One region of the Streptomyces sp. NPDC037100 genome, then DNA from elsewhere that is predicted to be linked to it. Evidence: riboswitches for the same ligand, from Rfam matches in the RefSeq annotation. Region 1 holds a riboswitch; the other holds the start of a gene.

What was found. A riboswitch is a leader RNA that binds a small molecule or an ion and turns the genes downstream of it on or off. The one in region 1 is predicted to bind S-adenosylmethionine.
Region 2: it holds a riboswitch for S-adenosylmethionine, as region 1 does, so the genes downstream of both, ACZ7EG_RS23070 (aminotransferase class V-fold PLP-dependent enzyme) here and thrC (threonine synthase) in region 1, are expected to answer to the same signal.

What each region holds. Positions count from the first base shown of each region.
Region 1 is NZ_JBVJSX010000004.1:514,077-523,759, forward strand. It holds gene ACZ7EG_RS16575 (cold-shock protein) at 277-480, opposite strand; gene ACZ7EG_RS16580 (MoaD/ThiS family protein) at 927-1,202, opposite strand; gene thrC (threonine synthase) at 1,334-2,620, opposite strand; SAM riboswitch class I at 2,639-2,795, opposite strand; gene ACZ7EG_RS16590 (glucosyl-3-phosphoglycerate synthase) at 2,951-3,895, shown strand; gene ACZ7EG_RS16595 (alpha,alpha-trehalose-phosphate synthase (UDP-forming)) at 3,969-5,450, shown strand; gene otsB (trehalose-phosphatase) at 5,693-6,505, shown strand; gene ACZ7EG_RS16605 (DUF3263 domain-containing protein) at 6,589-6,834, opposite strand; gene ACZ7EG_RS16610 (ABC transporter substrate-binding protein) at 6,870-8,123, opposite strand; gene ACZ7EG_RS16615 (ROK family protein) at 8,253-9,194, shown strand; gene nagA (N-acetylglucosamine-6-phosphate deacetylase) at 9,275-9,683, shown strand, end outside.
Region 2 is NZ_JBVJSX010000007.1:3,616-13,298, forward strand. It holds gene ctaE (aa3-type cytochrome oxidase subunit III) at 1-396, shown strand, start outside; gene qcrC (cytochrome bc1 complex diheme cytochrome c subunit) at 478-1,290, shown strand; gene qcrA (cytochrome bc1 complex Rieske iron-sulfur subunit) at 1,287-2,360, shown strand; gene qcrB (cytochrome bc1 complex cytochrome b subunit) at 2,357-3,979, shown strand; gene trpD (anthranilate phosphoribosyltransferase) at 4,116-5,180, shown strand; SAM riboswitch class IV at 5,265-5,381, shown strand; gene ACZ7EG_RS23070 (aminotransferase class V-fold PLP-dependent enzyme) at 5,514-6,881, shown strand; gene ACZ7EG_RS23075 (Lrp/AsnC family transcriptional regulator) at 6,934-7,215, opposite strand; gene ACZ7EG_RS23080 (rhomboid family intramembrane serine protease) at 7,212-7,964, opposite strand; gene ACZ7EG_RS23085 (hypothetical protein) at 8,124-8,363, shown strand; gene ACZ7EG_RS23090 (NYN domain-containing protein) at 8,435-9,683, shown strand, end outside.

The DNA.
Region 1 (9,683 bases):
CGGACGGCTCGCTTGCCTCGTGGGTTCCTTCCCCACCTGGCCTGCGGGCCTCACCGACCCGGTCCTTACGTTGTCACTCTCACCTTCAGAGTGCTAACGCAATGATTAGCACTCGACCCCTGCGAGTGCAAGCTCCTGCCAGGGATCGGGCGGGGTCGTCAGCCGCCCGCGAACACCGTCCGGCAGGGCTTTCGAACAGGCCGAAGGGCCCGCACCCCGGGGGGTACGGGCCCTTCTGAGAAGACCGGTCGCTTGAGCGTTGGTCGTGGTGCGCGTTCAGGCAGAGACGCGAACCATGTCGGCCTGCGGTCCCTTCTGACCCTGCGAGATCTCGAACTCGACCCGCTGGCCCTCTTCAAGGGTGCGGTAGCCGTCCATCTGGATCGCGCTGTAGTGGACGAAAACATCCGCACCACCGTCGACCGCGATGAAGCCGTACCCCTTCTCCGCGTTGAACCACTTGACGGTGCCCTGAGCCATGCCTAACTCCCCTATTACTGGCCCTTGCACAGATCCACACTTCGCGGACCCGGGTCAGACCTCACCCCCCACGGTTGGGGGCGTGCGCCGGAACGCGTCGACCGCGGCTGAATGTATCTGTCCAACTGCCGTCTGCAACAGGTCAATCGGACGAGAATTCTGGACGCGCAGGGTCCGGAATGTGGGGAGAATTCGCCCGAATTCAGGGCAAGTCGGACCACGCAAAGGGAACAAAAGCCTCAAAAGACATACACACTTTGGCTACATCTTGTCGGGCTCGGAGCAGGAATTCAGGGTTCCGATCAGAGGATCAGGACCGCGTTCCCCAACTGTACCCCGCTCAACCACACAGAATTGCCCCCTCCGCTTCTCTCACGGAGGGGGCAATTCGATAAACTCTCAGTTACCTTCGTTACCGAAGGTAACAATCAAGCCGGTCGACCGGTTCAGCCGCCGGCGACGGCGGGAATGATCGACACACCGGCACCGTCCGGCGTCGCCGTCTCAAGACCCTGCTCGAACCGCACGTCGTCGTCGTTGACGTAGACGTTGACGAACCGCCGCAGCTTGCCCTGATCGTCCAGCACCCGGGCGGCGATCCCGGTGTGGTTCTTCTCCAGATCGGCGATGACCTCACCGAGGTTCGCCCCTTCGGCGGCGACCTCGGCCTGCCCACCGGTGTAGGTACGCAGGATGGTGGGGATGCGGACGGTGACGCTCATGACTTCAAAACCTCCGGTTTCGATTGAAGCTACGGCTGGGCCGCGCGCATAGGGGCGCGGGGCTGTGTCGATCTGCGGCTCCGCCGCGTGGGCGCGACCAGCCCCCACCGGCCCGCAGCGAACAACGACTCTCAGACGAGCCCGGCCTCACGGAACGACTCGAGGTTGGGGCGAATGGTCGCTGTCAGACCCGTGCCCGCCACCGCGTCCAGCGTCTTGAGGCCATCCCCGGTGTTGAGCACCACCGTCGTCTTCGACGGATCCAGCACCCCGCTCTCGATCAGCTTCTTGGTGACACCCACGGTCACCCCACCGGCGGTCTCCGCGAAGATCCCCTCGGTCCGCGCAAGGATCTTGATCGCGTCGACGACCTGCTCGTCGTCGACGTCCTCCACCGCCCCACCGGTCCGCCGCGCGATGTCCAGCACGTACGGCCCGTCCGCCGGATTGCCGATCGCCAGCGACTTGGCGATGGTGTCCGGCTTCTGCGGGCGCACCACGTCGTGCCCGGCCTTGAACGCCGTGGACACCGGCGAACAGCCGAGCGCCTGCGCACCGAAGATCTTGTACGGCTTGTCCTCGACCAGACCGAGCTTGATCAGCTCCTGCAGACCCTTGTCGATCTTCGTGAGCTGCGAGCCGGAGGCGATCGGCACCACGAGCTGGTCCGGCAGCTGCCAGCCGAGCTGCTCACAGATCTCGTACGCCAGGGTCTTGGAACCCTCCGCGTAGTACGGCCGCAGGTTGACGTTGACGAAGCCCCAGCCCTCACCGGCCGGGTCGCCGATCAGCTCGGAGCAGAAGCGGTTCACGTCGTCGTAGTTGCCCTCGATGCCGACGAGCTCGCCGCCGTAGATCGCGGCCATGACGACCTTGCCCTGCTCCAGGTCGTGCGGGATGAACACGCAGGAGCGGAATCCGGCGCGGGCCGCGGCGGCACCCACGGCGCCGGCGAGGTTGCCGGTGGAGGAGCAGGAGAGCGTGGTGAAGCCGAAGGCGCGGGCGGCCTCCAGGGCCTGGGCGACGACGCGGTCCTTGAAGGAGTGCGTCGGGTTGCCGGAGTCGTCCTTCACGAACAGCTTGCCGGCGTCGACACCGAGCTCGCGCGCGAGGTTGTCGGCCTTGACGAGCGCGGTCCAGCCCGGGTTGATGTTCGGCTTGTCCGCCACGTCGGCCGGGACGGGCAGCAGCGGGGCGTAGCGCCAGATGTTCGCGGGTCCCGCTTCGATGCGCTTGCGGAGCTCTTCGGTGTCGTAGGCCGAGAAGTCGTAGGCGATCTCCAGCGGGCCGAAACACTCCTCGCACGCGAAGACCGGGCCGAGGGGCACGCGGTGACCGCACTCGCGGCAGCTCAGCGCGGCGGCGGGGCCGAGGTCTACGGTGGATTCGGTGGTGCTTGCAACAGTCTGCGCAGCCATGTGAGGCGAGGCCCTTTCTCCTCATCTTCCTCACGACGCATCTCGCCGTGAGACGGATTTGGCACCTTCCCGAGCCGGGAGCCTCGCGCGTGTGGTCGCCAGTGACCTACGAGAACCGACTGGAGGGTTGCCGGGGCTTCAACGGGCCGTTTCCCTCTGCCCCTCTGGATGAGCTGTATGTGGTTGTAGACGGCGGGTGACCCCGGACATGCGATGGTCATCCGCCTTGTTCAAGACTGTAACCGACGACCAGGACAGTTGAGATAGTCGTCCGAACCGCGAGATGGATCACGGTCCGTCCCGCCGAGAGTACGCAGAGGAGCCGCCACGGTGCTGGAAGAAGTCGAGCGCTGGCTGAGCACCCGTTCCTGGTCAGCGAACGATCGCCCGCTCCACCAGATCCTCGCCGCCAAGCAGCGAACGGGCCAGACGGTCACCGTCGTGCTGCCCGCGCTCAACGAGGAGGCGACGGTCGGCGACATAGCCGCCGTCATCCGTCACGACCTGATGCGGCAGGTCCCGCTCGTCGACGAGCTGGTCGTCGTCGACTCGGGATCGACCGACCGTACGTCCGAGGTGGCCGCCACCGCGGGCGCGCGGGTGGTGCACCGGGACGAGATCCTCCCGCGTCTACCGGCCGTGCCCGGTAAGGGCGAGGTGCTGTGGCGTTCGCTGCACGTCACCCGCGGGGACATCGTCTGCTTCATCGACGCGGACCTCAGGGACTTCTCGTCCGACTTCGTCTCGGGGATCGTGGGCCCGCTGCTCACGGACCCGGACGTGGACCTGGTGAAGGCCATGTACGACCGCCCCCTCGCCGGCACAGCCGGGCAGGGCGGCCGGGTCACCGAGCTGATGGCGCGCCCGCTGCTCAACATGCACTGGCCGCAGCTGGCCGGCTTCGTGCAGCCGCTCGGCGGCGAGTACGCGGCCCGCCGCTCGCTGCTGGAGCAGCTGCCGTTCCCGGTCGGCTACGGCGTGGAGCTGGGCATGCTGGTGGACGCCCTGCACCTGGTGGGCCTGGACGCCCTCGCCCAGGTGGACGTGGGGGTGCGCAAGCACCGGCACCAGGACGGGCAGGCGCTGGGCCGGATGGCCGCCGCGATCTACCGCACGGCCCAGCTGCGGCTGGCGCGCGGGCATCTGATCCGGCCGTCCCTGACGCAGTTCGAACGGGGTGCGGACGGCTTCGAGCCGCGAACGTACTCCGTGGACACCGAGGAGCGTCCGCCGATGGTGGAGATCGCCGAGTACCAGGCGCGGAGAGCGGCCTGACCGGGACCGTTTTCGGCCGGACCCGGAAGATCCGCACGTTTGAGCGTTTCCGGGCCGGGCTAGGTTGAGGTCTATGGCTTCAACGTACGGTGCTGCACAGGTGCTGGTGGCCTCCAACCGTGGCCCGGTCTCGTACACGGTGGGCGAGGACGGTTCGCTGGACGCCAAGCGGGGCGGCGGCGGGCTGGTCTCCGGGCTCTCGGCGATCGGCTCGGACGCGGACACGCTGTGGGTGTGCTCGGCGCTCTCCGACGGCGACCGGGAGGCGGTGAGGCGCGGAGTCGGCGAGGACGGCGTGCGGATGCTGGACATCCCGGCCGACGTGCACGCCGACGCGTACAACGGCATCGCCAACTCGGTCCTGTGGTTCGTGCACCACATGCTCTACCAGACGCCGCTGGAGCCCGTCTTCGACGCGGAGTTCCGGCGGCAGTGGGCGTCCTACGAGGCGTACAACCGGGCGTTCGCCGAGGCGCTGGCCGAGGAGGCGGCGCGGGGCGCGGCGGTGGTGGTGCAGGACTACCACCTGTGCCTGGTGCCCGGCCTGCTCCGTGAGCTGCGCCCCGACGTCCGGATCGGGCACTTCTCGCACACACCGTGGGCGCCGGCGGAGTACTTCGCGATGCTGCCGGACGACATCCGCGCGCAGCTGGTGTGGGGGATGCTGGGCGCGGACCGGCTGGGGTTCCTCACCTGGCGCTGGGCGCAGGCGTTCATGGCGTGCGCCGGCGCCACGGACAGCGAGCGGATCTTCCCGTCGTGGCCGAGCGGCGCACCGAAGTCCGTCGAGCACACGCCGACCGGGCGTCCCCCGCAGCGCACCACGTGGATCGGCGTGCACGGCCTGGGCGCCGACGCCGACTTCCTGCGCGCCCGCGCCCACGAGGCCGACGTCGCCGAGCGGCTGGCGGCGCTGCGGGAGGAGATCGGCCCTGCTCCGGACGGCGGCGCCCGCCGCACCATCGTCCGGGTCGACCGCACCGAGCTGTCGAAGAACATCGTGCGCGGCCTGCTGGCGTACCGTCAGCTGCTCGACGACCACCCCGAGTGGCGCGAGCGCGTGGTGCACGTCGCCTTCGCCTACCCCTCCCGGCAGGACCTCGCGGTGTACCGGGACTACACGGCCGAGGTGCAGCGGCACGCGGACGAGATCAACGCCGAGTACGGCACGCCGGGCTGGAAGCCGGTCGTACTGCACGTCAAGGACGACTTCGCCCGCTCGCTGGCCGCCTACCGGCTGGCCGACGTGGCCCTCGTGAACCCCATCCGCGACGGCATGAACCTCGTCGCCAAGGAGGTCCCGGTCGTCTCCGACACCGGCTGCGCGCTGGTGCTGTCGCGGGAGGCCGGGGCCCACGAGGAGCTGGGCGAGGACGCGATCACGGTGAACCCCTACGACGTGACGGGCACGGCGACGGCCCTGCACGAGGCGCTGTCGATGCGCCCGGAGGAACGCGCCGAACGCACCAAGCACCTGGCCGCGGCGGCGACGGCCCTGCCACCGGCCCAGTGGTTCCTGGACCAGCTGGAAGCGTTGCGGGGCGAGGGCGGATGAGCAGCCAGACGGGCGGGGGCGCCACGCACGACTCGCCGGCCGAACGGCAGCGGCAGCGGCAGGACGAGCCGGTCGGGCCGGCCGAGGGCGGTGCCACGACCCGGCCGGGCGGGCCGGGCGGGCCGGACGCTCCCGGCCGGCCCGAGCGGCAGCGGCAGGACGAGCCGGCCGGGCCGGCCGGGCGCGGTGCCACGACCCGGCCGGGCGGGCCGGGCCGGCCGGACGCTCCCGGCGCCGAGCCCCTGCCCACACCCGTCACACGGGACGGGCAGGAGGGGCTCGCCGCCCTCCTCGCGCGCCCCGGCAAGGCACTGATCGCCCTTGACTTCGACGGGACGCTCGCGCCGATCGTGGCCGATCCGGAGCGGGCCCGGGCTCACCCCGAGGCACTCCCCGCGCTGGCCGCGCTCGCGCCGAAGGTGGCCGCCGTGGCGGTGATCACCGGCCGGCCCGCCGAGGTCGCGGTGCGCAACGGCGGTTTCGCGGACGCCCCGGGTCTCGAGCACCTCGTCGTCCTCGGCCACTACGGCGCCGAGCGCTGGGACGCCCGCAGCGGCAAGATCACCGCACCCGACCCGCACCCCGGTGTCGACGCGGTCCGCGCCGAGCTGCCCGGGCTGCTCGAAGGGAGCGGGACCTGGGTGGAGGACAAGGGCCGGGCGGTGGCCGTGCACACCCGCCGGGCCGCGGACCCGCAGGCCGCCTTCGAGGCCCTGCGCGAGCCGCTCACCGACCTGGCGACCCGGCACGGCCTGATCGTCGAGCCCGGCCGCATGGTCCTCGAACTGCGCCCACCGGGCATGGACAAGGGCGTCGCCCTCACCGAGTTCGCCCGGGAGATCGACGCCGGCTCCGTCCTCTACGGCGGTGACGACCTGGGCGACCTGCCCGCGTACGCCGCCGTGGACGCCCTGCGCGCGGACGGCACCCCGGGCCTGCTGGTGTGCAGCGGCAGCGACGAGGTGACGGAACTACGAGAACGGGCGGACCTGGTGGTCGACGGCCCGGAGGGTGTCGTGGGCCTGCTGGCAGCACTCGCGAACCGGCTCGGCTGAACGCGCCCCCTCAGGGGCGCGGGGAACTGCGCGACCAGCCACAACGCACCCGCAGCCCGCGACACCCGGAAGCCCCACGGTCCTCAGCGCTCCGACCGACGCCGCTCCCGGACACGCCGCAGCCGATTCACCGTCACCGGATCATGCGCAAGCGCCCGCGCATCGTCCAACAGCGCGTTGAGAAGCTGGTAGTAACGCACAGGCGCGAGCCCCAGCTCCTCCCGTATGGCCCGTTCCTTCACACCGGGCCCGGAGAAGCTGCGGCGTTCGAGCGCGAGGATGTCCCGCTCCCTGCGCCCGAGCCCCTGCCCACCCGTGTCCTCGTCCATGCCCGGCACCGTAACGCCTGCCACCGACAGCGGAGCTACTCCGCGCTGTCTGCCCGGGTCGCCGCCGCCTGGAGGTTGCCGAGGACGCCCGAGGGGCTGCCACCGGGCGCGACGGCCTTGCCGATGCGCTGCTTGACCTGGGAACTGACGTCGGCCCAGGAGGTCTTGCCGACCGGGTAGAGCTCGGAGGACAACAGCTCCTCCAGGAACGGCCTGAGGTGCCGGTCCTCCTCGGATGCGGCCATGGTGCCGGACGCGGAGGAGGTGACCGGCAGCAGGTCGTACTCGCGGGAGAAGTCCAGCACGTTCTTCTCGCTGTAGACGAAGTCGAGGAAGTCGCCCACCTGGTCGCGGTGGCCGTTCTTGCGGAACGCCGTCATCCAGTCGGAGACCCCGAGCGTGGACCTGCTCGGGCCCTCGTGGCCCGGCGTGGGCACCATCCCGTACTTGACGCCGCCCTTGGCGGCGATCTTCATCAGTGACGGATGGCCGTCGAGCATGCCGACCTCGCCCTTGGCGAAAGCGGCGAACGCCGCGGCCCGATTGAGCTCGCCCGGCGCGACCGGCCCGGTCAGGTCCTTGCCGACCAGGTCCTCCTTCAGCCAGGAGAAGGTGTCGATGTTCTCCGGGGAGTCGATGGCGTAGCCGTCGACGCTGTCGGTGTAGCCGCCCCCGCCGCTGAGCATCCACTGCATGGTCTCGGCCTGCGCCTCCTCCGGGCCGAGGGGCAGCGCGTACGGGTACTTCACACCCTCCGCCTTGAGCGCCTCGGCGTCCTCGGCCAGGTCGCTCCAGGACTCGGGCGGGCTGATGCCGGCCTTGGCGAAGAGGGTCTTGTTGTAGAAGAGCACGCGCGTGGAGGCGGCGAACGGCATCCCGTACTGCACGCCCTTCACCTGGCCCGCGGAGGCCAGCTGCCCGACGAAGTCGGCCTGCACGGGTATGGAGAGCAGGTCGTCGGCCTTGTAGAGCTGGTTCTTGGCCGCGTAGTCGGCGTACGCGCCGATCTGCGCCATGTCCGGCGGGTCACCGGCGGCGACCATCTCCCGGACCTTGCGGTCGACGTCGTTCCAGGAGTAGACGCTGACGTCGATCTCGACGTCGGGGTGGTCGGCCTCGTACTCGTCGGCGAGCTTGTCCCAGTACTTCTTCGAGCTGTTGGCCGCGCTGTCGCCGTAGTCGGCGGCGACCAGTTTCAGGGTCACGCCGTCCGAGCCGCCCGTGAGGCCGCAGCCGCCGAGGCCCGCCGTCATGCCCAGTGCGGACACCACCGCGATCGTTCCTGCCATCCGCCGCTGCACTGCTGTTCTTCCCCAACCCCGGCGTCACCGCCGCCGAAACATTTCGATATCCGGAACAAGGTCTACACCACGTGAGTGGACTAGACCTCTCGCGGGTCCCCGGGTCACACTGTTCCCGTGAGACATGTCATCGCCCTCGACGTGGGCGGCACCGGAATGAAGGCCGCTCTGGCCGGGCCGGGGGGCGAGGTGCTGCACCGGGCCCGCCGGGCCACCGGACGCGCCCAGGGGCCGGACGCCGTCGTCGCGGGCATCCTCGACTTCGCCGCCGAGCTCCGCGCGTACGGCACCGAGCACTTCGGCACGCCCGCGTCCGCCGCCGGCGTGGCCGTCCCCGGCATCGTCGACGAGGCCCGGGGCGTCGCCGCCTACGCGGCCAACCTCGGCTGGCGCGACGTCCCCCTGCGCGACCTGCTGGCGCAGCGGCTGGACGTCCCCGTAGCCCTCGGCCACGACGTACGCACCGGTGGCCTCGCCGAGGGCCGGGTCGGCGCGGGCCGGGGCGCGGACCGGTTCCTGTTCGTGGCGCTGGGCACCGGCATCGCGGGCGCCATCGGCGTCGACGGCCGGGTCGAGGCGGGCGCGCACGGCTTCGCGGGCGAGATCGGCCACATCGTCGTGCGCCCCGGCGGGGCCCCCTGCCCCTGCGGCCAGTCCGGCTGCCTGGAGCGCTTCGCGTCGGCGGCGGCCGTGAGCGAGGCCTGGGCCGCGGCCTCCGGCGACCCGGGCGCGGACGCGGCGGACTGCGCGAAGGCGGTGGACTCCGGCGACCCGAAGGCCCGGGCGGTCTGGCAGCAGGCGGTCGACGCCCTCGCTGACGGCCTGGTCACGGCTCTGACGTTGCTGGACCCCCGCACTTTGATCATCGGCGGCGGCTTGGCGGAGGCGGGGGAAACCCTGTTCACGCCGCTCAGGGAAGCGATCCGCGGCCGCATCACCTTCCAGAAACAGCCGACACTCGTCCCGGCGGCGCTGGGGGACAGCGCCGGTTGCCTGGGGGCGGGCCTGCTGGCCTGGGACCTTCTGGCATCGACCGACCGCATGGAGGTAACGCCCTGATGGCATCGCCGCAAGGGGCGCGGGAAACTGCGCGACCAGCCACGACGCACCCGCACCCCGCTACATCGGGGACGCCCACCGTGCTCACCGGCGCGACAGTGGTCCTCCCGACCGGAACCGTCGAACACGGCCAGGTAGCCATGGACGGCACCCGCATCACCCGGGTCACCCCGGAGAACGCCCAGGTCATCGACGTAACAGACCACTACGTGATCCCCGGCTTCGTCGACCTCCACAACCACGGCGGCGGCGGAGCCTCCTTCACCTCCGGGTCGGTCGACGACATCCTCAAGGGCATCCACACCCACCGCCTGCACGGCACGACCACCCTGGTCGCCTCCACCGTCACCGGCGACATGGACTTCCTCACGCGCCGCGCGGGCCTGCTGAGCGAACTCGCCGAGCAGGGCGAGATCGCCGGTGTCCACTTCGAGGGCCCCTTCATCTCCCCCTGCCGCAAGGGCGCCCACTCCGAGGCGCTCCTGCGCG
Region 2 (9,683 bases), on a different contig from region 1:
ACCATCCTGGTGCTCTCCTCCCTCACCTGCCAGCTCGGCGTCTTCGCCGCCGAGCGCGGTGACGTGAAGAAGCTCCGGATGTGGTTCATCGTCACGTTCGTGATGGGTGCGATCTTCATCGGCGGTCAGGTCTTCGAGTACACGGAGCTGGTCAAGGAGGCGGGCCTGTCCCTGTCCTCCGACCCGTACGGCTCGGTGTTCTACCTGACCACCGGCTTCCACGGCCTGCACGTGACGGGCGGTCTCATCGCCTTCCTGCTGGTCCTGGGCCGGACCTACGCGGCCCGGAGGTTCACCCACGAGCAGGCGACGGCCGCGATCGTCGTGTCCTACTACTGGCACTTCGTCGATGTCGTCTGGATCGGCCTCTTCGCCACGATCTACATGATCAAGTAGCAGGGCCCGCATCCGCGCGTGCTCGACGAAGCGCGCATCCCAGAAGCATCGACGCAGAAGATCCTGACACCGGGGTAATCCGTGAAAAAGCTCTCCGCACGACGACGCCACCCGTTGGCGGCGCTCGTCGTCCTACTCCTCGCGCTGGCATGCACCGGGGGGCTGTACGCCGTGTTCGCACCCGCGGACAAGGCACAGGCCGACGAAACCGCCCAGTCCCTCACCATCGAGGAGGGCAAGAAGCTCTACTCGGTCGGCTGCGCCAGTTGCCACGGCACCGGCGGTCAGGGCACCTCCGACGGGCCGAGCCTGGTGGGTGTGGGCGCCGCGGCCGTCGACTTCCAGGTGGCCACCGGCCGCATGCCGGCCGCCACCTCGCAGGGCCCTCAGGTCCCGAAGAAGAAGAACATCTACTCGCAGGCCGAGATCGACCAGCTCGCGGCGTACATCGCCTCGCTGGGCGCCGGTCCGTCGATCCCGACGGAGGAGCAGTACGGCCCCGAGGGTGCCGACATCGCCAAGGGCGGTGAGCTGTTCCGCACCAACTGCGCGCAGTGCCACAACTTCACCGGCAAGGGCGGCGCGCTGACGCACGGCAAGTACGCGCCGACCCTCGAGGGCGTCTCCCCGAAGCACATCTACGAGGCCATGCAGACCGGCCCGCAGAACATGCCGTCCTTCCCCGACACCACGCTGTCGGAGAAGAACAAGAAGGACATCATCGCGTACCTCGACGCGGTCAACAGCGAAAAGACCGAGAGCCCCGGCGGCCTCGAACTGGGTGGCCTCGGGCCGGTCAGCGAGGGCCTGTTCGGCTGGATCTTCGGTCTCGGCGGTCTGATCGCCGTCGCCGTGTGGGTCGCCGCCCGGACCGCAAAGGCCAAGAAGTCATGAGTAGCCAAGACATTCCAGAAGAGAACCTGCCCGCCGCGCGGTCCGCAGGACATGACGAGCACGGGCACGACGCGGTGAGCGTCCCGGACGACAAGCACCCGTTCGCCGACCCGGGCCTGCCGCCCCACGAGCACCGGATCCAGGACGTCGACGAGCGTGCCGCCAAGCGGTCGGAGCGCTCGGTCGCCCTGATGTTCACGGTGTCGATGCTGGCCACCGTCGCCTTCATCGCCTCGTTCGTGGCGATCCCGGTCGACAAGGCGGTCTACATCTGGCCGCTCGGCCACATCAGCGCCCTGAACTTCGCGCTGGGCATGACGCTCGGCATCGCGCTGTTCTGCATCGGCGCGGGCGCCGTCCACTGGGCCCGCACCCTGATGTCGGACGTCGAGGTCGCCGACGAGCGGCACCCGATCGAGGCGACGCCCGAGGTCCGCGAGAAGGTCTTCGCGGACTTCAAGCAGGGCGCCAAGGAGTCCGCGCTCGGCCGCCGCAAGCTGATCCGCAACACGATGCTCGGCGCGCTCACGCTGGTGCCGCTCTCCGGCGTCGTGCTGCTGCGCGACCTCGGCCCGCTGCCCGGGACCAAGCTCCGCCACACGCTGTGGTCCAAGGGCAAGCTGCTCGTCAACATGAACACCAACGAGCCGCTGCGTCCCTCCGACGTCGCGGTCGGTTCGCTGACCTTCGCCAAGCCCGAGGGCCTGGAGGAGCACGACCACGAGTTCCAGAACGAGATCGCCAAGGCCGCCCTGATGATCGTCCGGATCCAGCCGGAGGACATCAAGGACAAGCGCGAGCTCGAGTGGTCGCACGAGGGCATCGTCGCGTACTCGAAGATCTGCACCCACGTCGGTTGCCCGATCTCCCTGTACGAGCAGCAGACGCACCACGTGCTCTGCCCGTGCCACCAGTCCACCTTCGACCTCTCCGACGGTGCCCGAGTGATCTTCGGTCCCGCCGGTCACGCCCTGCCGCAGCTCCGCATCGGCGTGAACGACGAGGGCTACCTTGAGGCGCTCGGCGACTTCGACGAGCCCGTCGGCCCTGCTTTCTGGGAGCGCGGATGAGCACTGCACAAGAACGACGCAAGGCGCCCGCGGGTGAGCGGGTCGCCGACTGGGCCGACGGCCGCCTCGGGATCTACTCCCTGGCCAAGGCCAACATGCGCAAGATCTTCCCGGACCACTGGTCCTTCATGCTCGGTGAGATCTGCCTCTACAGCTTCATCATCATCATCCTCACGGGTGTGTACCTGACGCTGTTCTTCCACCCGTCGATGAACGAGGTGGAGTACCACGGCAGTTACGTCCCGCTCCAGGGGCAGCTGATGTCGGAGGCGTTCGCCTCCACGCTGGACATCAGCTTCGACGTCCGCGGCGGTCTGCTCATCCGGCAGATCCACCACTGGGCGGCGATCATCTTCCTCGCCGGCATGTTCGTGCACATGATGCGCGTCTTCTTCACCGGCGCGTTCCGCAAGCCGCGCGAGATCAACTGGCTGTTCGGCTTCCTGCTGTTCGTCCTGGGCATGTTCACCGGCTTCACCGGCTACTCGCTCCCGGACGACCTGCTCTCCGGCACCGGTGTCCGCTTCACGCAGGGCGCGATCCTGTCCGTGCCGATCGTCGGCACGTACATCTCGATGTTCCTGTTCGGCGGGGAGTTCCCGGGCACCGACTTCGTCGCCCGGTTCTACTCGATCCACATCCTGCTGCTGCCGGGCATCATGCTCGGGCTCGTGGTCGGCCACCTGATCCTGGTCTTCTACCACAAGCACACCCAGTTCGCGGGTCCCGGCCGCACCAACAAGAACGTCGTCGGCATGCCGCTGCTGCCGGTCTACATGGCCAAGGCCGGAGGCTTCTTCTTCCTGGTCTTCGGTGTCATCTCGGCCCTCGCCGCGATCGCGACGATCAACCCGATCTGGGTCCTCGGCCCGTACCGGCCCGACCAGGTGTCGACCGGTGCCCAGCCCGACTGGTACATGGGCTTCGCCGAAGGCCTGATCCGTGCGATGCCGGGCTGGGAGATCAACATCTGGGGCCACACCCTCGTCCTGGGCGTGTTCATCCCGCTGGTGCTCTTCGGTGTGTTCCTCGCGATCATCGCCCTCTACCCGTTCATCGAGTCGTGGGTCACCGGGGACAAGCGCGAGCACCACATCCTGGACCGTCCGCGCAACGCCCCGACCCGCACCGGTGTCGGTGTCGCGTGGGTCACCGGCTACATCATCATGCTGATCGGCGGTGGCAACGACATCGTCGCCACGCACTTCCACCTGTCGATCAACTCGGTCACCTGGTTCGTCCGGATCGGGTTCTTCCTCGGCCCGGTCATCGCCTTCGTCGTCACCAAGCGCATCTGCCTCGGCCTGCAGCGCCGGGACAAGGAGAAGGTGCTGCACGGCCGCGAGTCGGGCATCATCAAGCGCCTGCCGCACGGTGAGTTCATCGAGGTGCACGAGCCGCTCAGCCAGGAGCAGATGTACACGCTCACGGCGCACGAGCAGTACCAGCCGGCCGAGATCGGCCCGACGGTCGACGAGAACGGTGTCGAGCGCAAGGTGAAGGGCTCCGAGAAGCTGCGCGCCAAGCTCAGCGACGCCTACTACGGCGAGGGCGCCCAGATCCCGAAGCCCACCGCCGAGGAGTACCGGGAGATCACGAGCGGCCACGGCCACCACTGATCACTGCTTCGCCACGCCACAGAAGGGCCCCGTCCGGTGTTCGGACGGGGCCCTTCGCGGTGTCCCCGGCTGGATAGGGTGGACCCTGTTGAGATTCCCGTCCCGCTGTGCGGGACGGCCGACCCTGGAGCGGCTTATGAGCGCTGTGACCCCCGCTGGAGGCGACACCGCGGCGGGCCGCTCCTGGCCCCGGCTGCTGAACGGCCTGCTGGACGGCAGGCACCTGAGCGCCGACGACACCGCCTGGGCGATGGACCGGATCATGCGCGGCGAGGCGACCGAGGCGCAGATCGCCGGGTTCGTCGTAGCGCTGCGCGCCAAGGGCGAGACCGTCGAGGAGATCAACGGCCTCGTCCGCACGATGTACGCGCACGCCAACGTGATCGAGGTGCCCGGGGCGACGGTCGACATCGTCGGCACCGGCGGTGACGGCGCGAAGACGGTCAACATCTCCACGATGTCCTCGATCGTCGTCGCCGGCACCGGCGCGAAGGTCGTCAAGCACGGCAACCGGGCCGCGTCCTCGGCGTCCGGGGCCTCCGACGTACTGGAGAAGCTCGGGGTCAACCTGGAGCTGCCGCTGCACCGGGTCGCGGAGGTCGCCGAGGAGGCGGGGATCACCTTCTGCTTCGCGGTGAAGTTCCACCCGGCGCTGCGCCACGCGGGCGCGGCCCGCGGCCAGTTGGGCATCCGCACGGTGTTCAACGCCCTCGGCCCGCTCACCAACCCGGCCCGGGTCCGCGCCCAGGCGGTCGGTGTGGCGGACCCGCGCATGGCGCCGATCGTCGCGGGCGTCTTCGCCGAGCGCGGCAACTCCTCCCTGGTCTTCCGGGGCGACGACGGCCTCGACGAGCTGACCACCACGGCCACGTCCCGGGTGTGGACCGTCCGGGACGGCGAAGTGACCGAGGAGGCCTTCGACCCGCGTGACGTGGGCCTCGAACTGGTCCCCGTGGAGGCGCTGCGCGGCGCGGACGCCTCCTACAACGCCGAGGTCGCCCGGCGGCTGCTGGACGGCGAGACCGGGCCGGTGCGGGACGCGGTGGTGCTGAACTCGGCGGCGGCGCTGGTGGCCTTGGAGCCGACGGAGGCGCCCCTGGCCGAGCAGATCCGGGCCAAGATGGCGAAGGCGGCCGAGTCGATCGACTCGGGGGCGGCCAAGCGCACGCTGGAGCGCTGGGTGGCCGCGAGCAACGCGTAGCGGTCCCGTGTGCGAAAGGACCGGCGTCCCGCGATCCGGACTCGGGTTGCGGGGCGCCGATCTTTTCCCGTACGTTCTTGACCAGGTCATGAGTGACAGTCATGAGGCCCCGGCCGACTGTCCGGCAACCCTCCGTCCGTGGCGGGGTGCCCCGGGTGAAGACCGGGCCGTAGGCAGCGAGGTCTACGGCAAGCACGTGACGAGGAGTCTTCCGTGAACCAGCGAATGCGATAGGGCCGCAGAGCCCCGCCTCCGCATCCCCTCTTCTTTCACCCCCGCTTGAGCCGTACGCGCTCGCGGGCGGATTCCACCTGCCTTCACGGGAGTTCCGTCATGTCTGTCTCCGCCGTTGCCGCCGCGCAGTCCGTTTGTGCCCCGCTGCCCGTTCTGGGCCGGGATATCACCGTTCCGCTCGTGACCGGTGGTGAGGTCACCTACGCCGCGCTCGACTACGCCGCCAGCGCCCCGGCGCTCCAGCGGGTCTGGGACGACGTCGCCGCCTACGTGCCGTACTACGGCAGCGTGCACCGCGGTGCCGGGTACCTGTCCCAGCTGTCGACCGACCTGTTCGAGAACGCCCGCCGCACCGTGGCCGAGTTCCTCGGCTGCCGCGAGGACGACCAGGTCGTGTTCACCCGGTCCACCACCGACTCCCTCAACCTCCTCGCCGCCGCGCTCCCCGCCGACTGCCAGGTCTTCGTCTTCGAGACCGAGCACCACGCCTCCCTGCTGCCCTGGCGGGACGCCCGGGTCACCTGCCTCGACGCCCCGCGCACCCCCCGGCAGGCCGTCGAGACCCTGGAACGCGCCCTCGCCGACCGCGACCCTTACGGGCCGGCCCTGGTGTGCGTCACCGGCGCCTCCAACGTCACCGGCGAGCTGTGGCCCGTGCGGGAGCTCGCGGCCGCCGCGCACGCCCACGGCGCGCGGATCGTGCTGGACGCCGCCCAGCTGGCCCCCCACCACCCCGTGTCCGTCGCGGACCTCGAGGTCGACTGGGTCGCCTTCTCCGGGCACAAGCTGTACGCGCCCTTCGGCTCGGGCGTCCTGGCCGGGCGGGCCGACTGGCTGCGCGCGGCCGAGCCGTACCTCGCGGGCGGCGGCGCCAGCCGCAAGGTCAGCCGGCGCGAGGACGGGGGAGTGGACGTGGAGTGGCACGACAGCGCCGCCCGCCACGAGGCCGGCTCGCCCAACGTCATCGGCGCCTACGCCGTCGCCTCGGCCTGCAAGGCGCTGAGCGAGGCGGGCTTCGACACCCTCGTCGCCCGTGAGCAGCACCTGGTCCGCACGGTGCGCGACTCTCTCGCCGACGTCCCCCAGGTGCGGTTCCTGTCCCTCTTCGGGGACGACGCGCCGCGCGTCGGCGTGCTCTCCTTCGTCGTCGAGGGCTGGAACAGCTCCCACTTCGCCGCCGCCCTGTCCGCCGAGTACGGCATCGGCGTACGGGACGGACTGTTCTGCGCCCACCCGCTGCTGCGCACGCTGCTCGGCAGCGACCCGCAGGCACAGGGCGAGTGCGGGTCGCCCGAGGCCGAGCCCGGGGAGAAGTCGCTCAACGCCATCCGGGTCAGCTTCGGCGCCGGCACGCCGGACGAGCACGTGGAGCGGTTCGTGCGGGCGGTGAAGGAGCTCGTGACGGACGGGGCGAAGTGGAACTACCGCACGCAGGACGGCCGCTGCGTGCCGGACACCTCCGCCTGAGCCGGTCGTCGCCGGGCGGTGGCGCCGGGGGCGGCGGCTGCCGGGACGGGGGCTAGTTGTCCAGCCCGATCGAGAACGCCGCCTCCAGGTCGTGCTGCGAGTACGTGCGGAACGCCACGTGCGTGTCGGTTCCCTCCACGCCGGGGATCTTGCTGATCCGGCCCGGGATGACCTCCGCCAGCTCCTCGTGCTCCTTCACCCGGACCATCGCGATCAGGTCGTAGGTGCCGGTGACGGAGAAGACCTCGCTGACGCTGTCGAGCGCCGCGATCGACTCGGCGATCTCGGGGATCCGGTCCACGCTGGTCTTGATGAGGACGATCGCGGTGATCACGGCTGGTTCTCTCCCTCGGGGGCCGGAGCAGGGGCGGCCTTCACTCTAGTGGGGCCGGTGGGGCGGCCGTAGCGGACCGACGCGTAGCCGAAGCCCAGCCCGAATCCGATCAGGTGGGCGAGGTAGGCCACCCCCGGCCCGTCCGAGGCCCGCCCGGCCGCCAGCCACTGCAACGCCGCCCAGAACGGCAGGACGACCCATGCCGGGAAGCGCACCGGCAGGAAGAACAGAAACGGCAGGAGACTGGTCACCCGGGCCCGGGGGAACAGGTACAGGAATGCACCGAGGACCGCCGAGATCGCCCCCGAGGCACCGACCAGGGACTGCTCGGAGTCCGCGTTGACGACGGCGTAGCCCAGCAGGGCCAGGTAGCCGCAGCCGACGTAGAACAGGATGAACTGCACCCGGCCCATCCGCTCCTCGGTCATCGCCCCGAAGACGTAGAGGAAGAGCATGTTGCCGAGCAGGTGGACCCAGCTGCCGTGGACGAAGAGGGCCGTCGCGGGGGTGAGGGCCGACCCGGCGGACCCGTCGAACAGTTCTGCGGGGATCACTCCCCAGTGCCGGAAGTAGGCCCGCTGCACGGCGAGCACCTCGTCGCCGGTGCCGTACGCCGGATTGAGTCCCGAGGCGGGCCCGGCCAGGAAGACCAGGCAGCACAGGGCGATCAGTGCGTACGTCACCGGCGCCGAGGAGCCCCGGACCGATCGGCCGGCCCGGATGATCGACGCGCTCCACTTGCTGATCATGAACACAGAGCATGACGTAACCGGACGCAACCGCACAGACCGCCTCGCCGCCGTGGACGCACGGGCGGCGAGGACCCGCCAGGCCGTAGGGTTACGAGCCACACGCACCGGGGATGCCGGTCGCGTCACGGACACTAGAAGGAAAGAGAACAGGTCACGATGACGGTTCCCCTGCCGACCGCCGAGACGCGGTGGCGCTGCACCCTCTGCGGCAACCTCACGAGGTTCGACGTGACCCGCTCGTCGAAGGTCGTCGAGTACGTGCACCTCGACCTGGCCGGAGAGCCGAAGGTCGAGGAGCGCGAGGTGCTCAGTGAGACCATCGAGTCGGTGCGCTGCCGCTGGTGTAACGCGGTGGACCAGGTGGAACTCGTGGACAGGCCGGGCTCCGGCTCCTGACGATGGGGGTCCCCGCGCTCGAGCGAAGTCGAGAGTGGGGGAGGGCCCCGCACAGCATTGGGGTGTGACGGATGGTGGAGACCACGGGCGGGGGGCCGGGCGACGGCGCCGCCGAGGTGCTCGACCGTCCGCTGCCCGACGGCGTGCGCCGCAGAGTGGTGCAGATCGTCTCCGACGGTTTCGGCTCGCTGACGGTCGGCGAGCTGCCCGCGCAGCTCAGGCAGTACGCCCGGTTCGCGCCGAACCGGCGGGCGAAGTTCGCCGGCAACGCGATGGCGGCCGCCCTGGAGACGGATCCGCTGTTCCGGCAGCGCATCGGGGAGAAGCTCAGAGAGGCGCAGCCGGAGCTGGCCGGCGCCCTCGACTCAGGCTCCCCGCCCCCGGCCGCGGACCCGCTCGACGTGGCGGCCGCGGCCTACGTACTGCGGCCACCCGGCTGGGTGAAGCTGGTGGCCGCCGCCGGTGAGGAGGCCCAGCGGGCCGACGCCGAACGCGCCGACGAGGAGAGCCGGGCCGAACTGGAGCGGCTGCGCGCCGAGCTCGACCGGGCCCGTGACACCACCCGGGCCGAGACCGAGCGGCTGCGCACGGAGCTGGAATCGGCCAAAAGGGAAACCGAGGTGCTGCACCGCAAGCTGCGCGCCGCCCTCAGTGACGTCAAGCGCGGCGAGGCCGCCCTGCGCAAGGCGCACGGCGAGATCGACGCCGTCCGTGCCGAGGGGCAGGCCCAGGTGTCCGCCGCCGAGAGCGAGACCCGGCGGCTCAAGGCCCGGCTGGGGGAGACCGAAGCCGCCCTGGAGGCCGCGCGGCGGGCGGCCCGCGAGGGCCGCAGCGTCGAGGACATGCGGGTACGGCTGCTGCTGGACACCCTCCTCGACGCGACCCAGGGCCTGAGACGTGAACTGGCACTGCCGCCGGTGTCGGTGCGGCCCGCCGAGACCGTGGACGCCGTCGAGCCGGGCCGGATGAGCCCGAAGGACATCGCCGCCCGCGCGCTCTCCGAGAACGACCCGCAGGTCCTCGACCAGCTGCTGGCGCTGCCGCAGGCCCATCTGGTCGTCGACGGCTACAACGTCACCAAGACCGGCTATCCGCAGATGCCGCTGGAGAAGCAGCGCCTGAGGCTGCTCGGGCAGCTCTCCCAACTTGCCGCGCAGAGCGGCGCCGAGGTGACCTGTGTCTTCGACGGCGCCGAGCTCGCCGCACCGGTGCTGCTGGCCCCGCCGCGCGGCGTACGCGTGCTGTTCTCGAAGCCGGGCGTCACCGCCGACGAGCTGATCCGCCAGCTGGTGCGCGCCGAACCGCCGGGGCGTCCGGTCA